DNA from 2 places in the Blautia sp. 1001283B150304_161114_C9 genome. Region 2 is predicted to be linked to the other one. Evidence: riboswitches for the same ligand, from Rfam matches in the RefSeq annotation. Region 2 holds a riboswitch; the other holds the start of a gene.
The links. Region 2 has a riboswitch for tetrahydrofolate ahead of folE (GTP cyclohydrolase I FolE). Riboswitches for the same ligand answer to the same signal wherever they lie in the genome.

Region 1 (4,433 bases), on a different contig from region 2:
ATCATTTGTCTGGGAGATAGCATTACGGACTGTAATCATTTATTTGAAGATTTTCCTCTGGGAAATGGGTATGTACAGATACTCTCAGAAATGTTCCATAATCAGACTCCTTCTTTCTCCATATCCGCAGATACCGTCGGACGCTCATCAAGCGCTGTACAGTTAACAGATAAATCAACAGGTGCCATACATTTCAGGAACTGTGGCATAGATGGCTTCACTGTGGCAAGAGTCCTTGAAAATATCCGTCAACACCGTATTCTTTTGCATCACTCTCCTGTTATAACTCTGCTGATCGGCATCAATGATATCGGTCTGATAATGAACACAGACCGGACGGATTCTCAGAAAGAACAGATGATGAGAGAGTTTGCCACTCATTACAATGAATTATTGAATCTGCTCACTACAGATGCCAGGCAGGTAATCCTTATGGAACCCTTTATCTTTCCACATCCGGAAGAATATGAGACATGGATTCCCTATGTCCATACCATGTCTGATATTATCCGACAGCTCTCTGTCAGATTCAGACTTCCATTTCTGCCTCTGCATAACTATTTTAATAAGGAAGCAACTCAATCGGGATTTGATGCCATAACAACAGACGGGATTCATCTTACTTTGTATGGGCATAAGCTTCTGGCCGAGAAACTGTTCCCTCTCCTTCAAAGCATTGATAACAATCCCTGAACAGATAAACTATTGCGCATTTTCCCGGAACTTTGTATAATAAATCACTGTCCTCGCTCATATCTGCGGACTTATTATGGAAAGGAGTCTTCCTTATATTATGGAAACTACAATTAAACAGATTGAAGATATGTCTCTGAATGCCTGGCCATCTCACAAGATGGAATTATACGACGGCTGGATCCTGAGATTTTCTTATTTTTATACACACAGAACCAACAGCGTAGAACAGTTCGGCAATTCCACCCTCACCTGGCGGGAAAAAATCCCATACTGTGAAAGCGTATATAAGCGTCTGGGAACCCCCGCTGTATTTAAGATCAGTCCTCTTGTCTCTCCTGACTTTGATTATGTTCTGGAGAATCGGGGATATGCCATCCAGCATACCACCAATGTCATGGCAATGAGCATGAACGCCGCACATCTGGATACTCCATATCCTGATGTAACATTCTACAATAACATTCCGTCTGAATGGATTGAAAGTCTGTTCAATCTAAAAAATACTATAAATCCGATTCACAGAAAAGTTGTACCATCCATGTATCAGGCAATCCTCAAAGAAACCATTTGCGCCTGCATCCGCATAGGCGGGCAGATCATTGCAACAGGGCTTGGTATCCTGGACAGAGACTACATCGGTATTTACGCCATCCATGTCAAAGAGGAATACCGCAAACATGGCTATGCCCGTCAGATCTGCACAGGACTTCTGAAAGAAGGAATGAAAAAAGGTGCACAGAATGCATATCTTCAGGTTGTAGAAGGAAATGACAATGCCCGGGCATTATACAGATCACTTGGATTCCAGCAGCTTTATACTTACTGGTTCCGCGTACAGCCGGATGAAAACGGAAATTTCCCACCAGAGAAATAAAAAAGAACTATCTGTAAAGCATTTTCATTTTCTGCTTTTACAGATAGTTCTTAGTTTTTTTAGATTTTAACTTTTCTTTTTCGGGGAATCAATTGATATGTAATTAACATAACTCGCGCCAGCTATGCCGTACATCGTTCTAATGTTCAGGTCTTTTTCTGTATTTCATGTCCGACTCAATTATACGGTTTTGTTTTTCAGCACTGCAGGTGATGTATTACCTACAACCATCGCTGTCAGCGGGCTGAAATACAGCAGACATGTTAATACACAGTAAATCGGGATCATAATTGCAAACTGTACCAGTCTTCCGGGCATGATCGCATAGAAATTATATCCAAGCATGATCACAAGTCCTGCTGTTGTAAGCACCAGAGAGCTGAGAACTGCAGTTACCACGATAGATACGCAGATACCAACTGTCTTTCCTGTTTTCTTTCTGTTTGCAAATAATGGTTTTGCAAGGGCAGGAAGCACACCCCAGAGGATTGCTGCAACTGTGATAAACGGATTTACAGCATAGCCTTTCATAAAACACCCGATAATATCCGCACATAATCCACAGACACCACCAGCTACCGGGCCAAGCCACAGACCTGCAAGGATTGTACATACACTTCCCACAGAAATACGGTACGCACCAAGATCAATGACCAGAACTCGTGTGAGTACCAGATGCATGGCGATCAGAAGAGCCATGAACACCAATGTTTTTACGTTCCAATATTGTTTTTTCTGCATAATAAAAACACCTCCATAATGTGTTTAAAAAATAGAGTAGTTACATAAATAATAATCCCTCCACATTATGAGATGCTCTCATATGTAGCAACGGGTGCGGAAATCATATCGTAAGCAGCACGCTTTCTGCTTTTCGTTTCACGGCGACTCCCCAGCCTGTGAACACTTGACGCATAAAATCCTACTTCGCTATTATTTATTTATCGAAATTATAACACAATCCATAGAAATTGCAATATATTTTTCGTTATTATTTTCACAAATTTGAATGCTGTTTTTTGTTCATTCTATACGAATGGTCTGTTTTTTTTACTTGAGAATATTGCTGCAAACACTCGTAAGTCTATGAATAAAACAGCCGCATATACTAATACTATAACATTATGCAGCAGTCCGACATCTTCAGAAATGAGAAATTACATGAATACAGATATCCCGCCCCGGTCTGCTATAATCATGGAGGTAAAAAATGTCAGAAATATGTAAAAATAACTGCCAAAATCCTTATAATATATGTTATGATAATTACCTGAATACCAACGCCTGTACGGAATGTACCGGCCTGATATGCACTCCTGCCAAAGATAATGACGAATGGGAAAGCTACCGGAAAATTTTTGATTTTATCCCCGAACCGCCGGAAAGCAATATCCCTCCCTGTAAATAATTATTGCATACGGCAGGAATCATGTTCAAACGAATGATTTATCGGAGGTCCTGTCTATATTATGAAAAAACTGCTTGCTGCATGTGTCTGTGCCGGCCTTAGCTTTTCTTTTGCCGGATGCAGCCCTGAAACCATACTGGAACAATTCACATCCACCGGAGACACATCCGTCCGGGAACTTACTTCTTCATCTGACATCACAACTGAAATCGAAACAAAAGACCGTATCTATATGGATGAACTTTCCGGTACCCTGCAGGATTTTTCAGGAAGCCAGCTTATTCTGAACACGGACAGTGCCTCCTATGTATTTAATGTTTCCAATGCCACTCTGGAATGTAAAGGCGGCATGATCACCGGCGATGAGATCAGTATCATTTACGAAGGTCAGCTTTCCGGTACTGACACAGGCAGTGTACATGTTCTGAAGGTTGTAGATGAATTTCATAAAAAAAACAAACTGAAAAAGCGCACTGCACATGGGCAGGTCATTTCCCTGACTTCCAATACCATCACAATAAAATCAAAGAAGGGAAAAACAGCCACCTATCCGATCACAGGAACAAAACAGTATTATCAGAATGGAATCAAAGCCGGTGACTGGGTTTACCTTACATTCAAGGGGAAATTCCCGGATACCTCCAATGATTCTTCCGCATCCTTAAATGCCAGTCACCTGAAAGTGCTGAGTATTTCAGATCTGAAAGATCTGGAAATACCGGATCCCACCCCAACTCCAGATCCAAAGCTCACACAAACACCGGAGCAGATAGAAAATAAAGAAAAACAGCTGCTGGCAACTGTACAGGGAGTAAATCTGAATATCCTCCGGATTCTTCCTGCCGGAAGTGACACCTCCTTTAATCTGGATATGTCAGCAATCCCCGCTTACTTCAAGGGAGGAATTGCCCCGGGATCTCATGTTAATGTTACTTATATCGGAGATCTGGAAACAACATCCCTGGAAGAAGTCCGTATTATTGCTGTGACAGGTGAGGATCCTGATACCATTAATGACAAACATATTTCCTTTACAGTAACCGGCACGATCATTGGAAGTACTGCCAACACCATCACTGTACAGACAGATGACGGTGCCATAGATACCTTCCGTACAGAAAACGCGCAGGATCTCACTGCAGGCGGCATGGAATACGGCGACTATGTGTGTGTTACCTTCCATCCATCCAAATCAAAATCTTCTAATATTTATACAGCAATTAAGGTACAGGATGCGTAAATTGTTACTGTTCACTCCGTTCTCAGTAACACGCTTCGCGATGCAGGAAATATGAACCTCCTTGTGCAATGCCCAAGGAGTATCGTTTGCTTCACAAACTTAATTTATGCTAATCGCATAAATTCGCACGGTATGTCTCGGGTTTTCTGTGACCTTCGCTCACACAAAACACCTTGCGGGATATCACCAGTGAACAGTAACCGTAAATTTCTTCT
Region 2 (4,433 bases):
ATCTGAAATATATTGCACCGGAAGATATTTTTCCGTATTCGATTGATGAAGTATTTATGGATGTAACGGATTATCTGCATACCTATAATATGACACCAAGAGAACTGGCGATGACTATGATACAGGATGTGCTGAAAACGACAGGTATAACGGCAACTGCTGGAATCGGAACAAATATGTATCTGTGTAAGATTGCGATGGATATCGTGGCGAAGCATATTAAAGCAGATAAAGATGGTGTACGAATTGCAGAACTGGATGAAATGTCATACCGAAGGAAACTCTGGAGCCACAGACCTCTTACTGATTTCTGGAGAGTCGGAAAGGGATATGCAAAGAAGTTGGAAGAATATGGCCTCTATACGATGGGTGATATTGCCAGATGTTCCATCGGAAAAGAGAATGAATTATATAACGAAGATTTGCTATATAAACTGTTTGGCGTTAATGCAGAGTTGCTGATCAATCATGCCTGGGGATATGAGCCCTGTACCATGAAAATGGTCAAGGCTTACAAACCGGAAACGAACAGTGTTTGTTCCGGGCAGGTACTTCATTGTCCTTATGACTTTGAAAAAGCAAAATTAGTCGTCAAAGAGATGACGGACCAGATGGTTTTGGATCTGGTGGATAAGAAGCTTGTGACGGACCAGATTGTATTGACGGTTGGTTATGATATTGAGAATCTGAATAATGCCGACAGGAAAAAGCAGTATCATGGAGAGGTTACGATTGACCGTTATGGAAGAAGAATTCCGAAACACGCACATGGAACGACCAATCTGAAACGGCAGACTTCCTCAACAAAACTGATAACGGATGCAGTAATAGAACTATATGACAGGATTGTTGACAGAAACTTGCTTATCAGAAGAATTAATATCACAGCGAACAGGCTTGTGGATGAAAGCTCTGTAGAGAGAGAAGAAGTGTATGAGCAGTTGAATCTTTTTACGGATTATGAGGCGCAAAGGAAAAAGCAGGAAGAGGAAGAGGCTGCGCTGGATCGTGAGAAACGTATGCAGGAGGCAATGCTCAGTATCAAGAAGAAATTTGGGAAAAACGCTGTACTGAAAGGAATGAATCTTCAGGAAGGTGCAACCGCCAGAGACAGAAATGAACAAATTGGCGGACATAAGGCGTAAAGGAGTTGGAAGAGGATGAAAAATAATTCTTATGAAGATATTATCAATTTGCCACATCCGGTCTCTAAGAATCATCCGCAAATGCCACTTCGGGATCGGGCAGCGCAGTTTGCTCCTTTTGCAGCCTTGACTGGGCATGATGCTGCGATAAAAGAAACAGCAAGATTAACCGATGAAAGATTGGAACTGAGCGAGGAAGTGATTGCTCAGCTGAACGAAAAAATCAACATAATCAGAAATAATATCGGTATAGAACAGAATGTATCGATAACTTATTTTGTTCCCGATGCAAAAAAAGCCGGCGGATCCTATGTTACGTACTCCGGTATTGTAAAAAAGGTAGACGAATATGAGCATACCATGATCATGACAGATCAAACGGTCATTCCAATTGAACAGATAAGCGGTATTAAATGTGAAGAGTGGTAAATGTAAAAACAGATACTCAGAAGCTCGCAGTTTTTTGGATGGCTTACCGGTGTTGGATCCGGAATGAGAATTGTCGGACCGGAAGATGTAAAGCAGCAGTATAAAGAATATCTGCAAAGTGTGCTTCGAAACTATTAGTTCTGGCAGCAGAAAAAATTATTCTGAAAAGTCAGAAAAACCCTTTTCTATTATCGTATTACATGGTATACTGAATACCGAAATGAATGATATGCAAAATAGGATTTTATGCGTCAAGTGTTCGGTGAATGGGGAGTTGTCACTGAAACGAAAAGTGCGTCTTACGGTATATTATCCGCACCCGTTGCAAACAATATAAGAGGATATCTCATATTGTGTTAGGGAATGTTTTCGACATACATTCTATCACAATTGGAGATATCCTTTTTAATTTGGTCAAAAGGATAATCTCCATTTCAAAAATACAAAGGAGGTTATTTTTTAATGGTTGACAAAGTGAAAATTGAGCAGGCAGTCCGTCTGCTTCTGGAAGGTATCGGTGAAGATATCACACGGGAAGGTCTGATTGATACTCCTGACAGGATTGCCCGCATGTGTGAAGAAATTTACGGAGGTCTTGGTCATGAAGCGGATCAGCATCTGTTAAAGCAGTTTCCTGTAGAAAATAATGAAATCGTGCTGGAAAAAGACATCACCTTTTACTCCATGTGTGAGCATCATCTGATGCCTTTTTATGGAAAAGCTCATCTTGCATACATCCCCAACGGCAAAGTTACCGGTTTAAGCAAACTGGCACGTACAGTAGAGGTTTATTCCAGAAGGCCACAGATCCAGGAACGGCTTACTGTTCAGATTGCAGATGCTTTGGAGCGTACTCTGGATCCAAAAGGAATTATGGTAATGCTGGAAGCGGAACATACCTGTATGACCATGCGCGGAATAAAAAAACCAGGAAGCAAAACAATCACTACTGTAACCCGTGGTGCGTTTACAGAAGATAAGGAACTGCAGAAAATGTTCCTTTCTATGGTAAAAGGATGAATAACAATTTTTCAGATATGGATCGTGTCAATCGGATCTGGAGGCACCCGGTTTATCAGGAACATTATAAAAAAATACAGGAACTTGAAAGTGAACGGATCTTCTGCCGTCATACCCCTGAACATTTTCTGGATGTTGCACGGTTGATGTACATTTATGCACTGGAGGAACATCTGGAGTTGCCCAAAGAGCTTATCTATGCAGCAGCACTTCTTCATGATATAGGACGTGCACAGCAATATCAGTACAACATTCCCCATGATATTGCAGGAGTAGAAATCGCACGGGAAATTCTGACAGATCTGCACTTTACAGAACAGGAAAAAGAACTGATTCTGTCTTCCATTGGACATCACCGAAAAGGAGATTCCTGCAGTACGCTGGCAGCACTTCTTTATAAAGCGGATAAGCAGTCCAGAAATTGTTTTTTATGTTCCGCTGCTTCCGAATGCTATTGGTCTGATGATAAAAAAAATATGAAAATTGAATACTGATCTTCTTCATAAGCACAAAAGAAAGGATGGGTTCTGCTCATGAAAATTGGAAACCGTTTTTTTGATACTAAGAATCATACTTACATAATGGGAATTTTGAATGTTACCCCTGATTCCTTTTCTGACGGCGGCAAATGGAATCATATGGATGAAGCTTTGAAACATACAGAGGCAATGATTGCTGATGGTGCAGATATTATTGATATCGGAGGCGAATCTACACGTCCCGGTCATACTCCTGTCAGTGCTGACGAGGAAGCACTGAGAGTTCTTCCTGTTATTGAAGCGGTCAAAAAACATTTTGACATTCCTGTTTCTGTAGATACTTTTAAGAGCAGTGTTGCTGAAAGCTCTATCCAGGCAGGAGCTGACCTGGTTAACGATATCTGGGGATTAAAATATGATCCGAAAATGGCAGCTGTGATCGCAAAATATGATGTGGCCTGTTGCCTGATGCACAACAAATCTAATACAGAATATCAAAACTTTCTCATTGATATGCTCGCCGAAACACAGGAATGTGTCAATCTTGCAAGACAGGCTGGCATTAAAGATGAAAAAATCATGCTTGATCCGGGAATTGGTTTTGGAAAAACATTTGAAATGAATCTGGAAGCAATGAATCACCTGGAGCTTTTTCAGAATCTGGGATTTCCGGTTCTCCTTGGTACATCCCGCAAATCCATGATCGGACTGGCACTGGATCTTCCTGTAGATCAGCGCGTGGAGGGGACTTTGGCTACCAGTGTAATTGGCGTAATGAAGGGATGCTCTTTTGTCCGTGTCCACGATGTTAAAGAAAACAAGCGTGTGATCCAGATGACAGAAGCAATCCTGGGACGCAGATAAATTACTGGCACAAAACAGATGGTAAATATAAATAACATACAGAAAGGATTTGCTGTTATGGATGAGACCAGATTAGACAAAATAGAAATTAAAGAGCTGGAGGTTTTTGCAAACCATGGTGTATATCCCGAGGAAAATGTTCTGGGACAGAAATTTGTTATTTCTGCCACGCTTTTTACCAGAACACGTCTGGCGGGATTAACCGATGAGTTGTCTGCTTCCATAAACTATGGCGAAGTCAGCCATATGATCACTGATTTCACCAGAAAACATACTTATAAACTTCTGGAATCTCTTGCAGAGAATCTTGCAGAAATGCTTCTTTGCTCTCTTTCCGGACTTGAAAAAATTACTCTGAAGATTGAAAAGCCCTGGGCACCGGTTGGTCTTCCTTTGAAAACCGTATCTGTGGAAATTACACGGAAATGGCATACTGCTTACATTGCTTTTGGCTCTAATATGGGTGATAAAAAGATGTATATAGACAATGGGATCC

Region 1: it holds a riboswitch for tetrahydrofolate, as region 2 does, so the genes downstream of both, I4V44_RS07095 (folate family ECF transporter S component) here and folE (GTP cyclohydrolase I FolE) in region 2, are expected to answer to the same signal.

The regions. Positions count from the first base shown of each region.
Region 1 covers NZ_JADPGO010000010.1:38,282-42,714, reverse strand. Annotated here, with positions in the region: gene I4V44_RS07105 (SGNH/GDSL hydrolase family protein) at 1-693, shown strand, start outside; gene I4V44_RS07100 (GNAT family N-acetyltransferase) at 794-1,570, shown strand; gene I4V44_RS07095 (folate family ECF transporter S component) at 1,751-2,311, opposite strand; THF riboswitch at 2,398-2,502, opposite strand; gene I4V44_RS07090 (hypothetical protein) at 3,040-4,218, shown strand; gene I4V44_RS07085 (amidohydrolase family protein) at 4,402-4,433, opposite strand, start outside.
Region 2 covers NZ_JADPGO010000006.1:106,514-110,946, reverse strand. Annotated here, with positions in the region: gene I4V44_RS04960 (Y-family DNA polymerase) at 1-1,145, shown strand, start outside; gene I4V44_RS04955 (hypothetical protein) at 1,161-1,574, shown strand; THF riboswitch at 1,805-1,901, shown strand; gene folE (GTP cyclohydrolase I FolE) at 2,037-2,594, shown strand; gene I4V44_RS04945 (HD domain-containing protein) at 2,591-3,088, shown strand; gene folP (dihydropteroate synthase) at 3,128-3,937, shown strand; gene folK (2-amino-4-hydroxy-6-hydroxymethyldihydropteridine diphosphokinase) at 3,995-4,433, shown strand, end outside.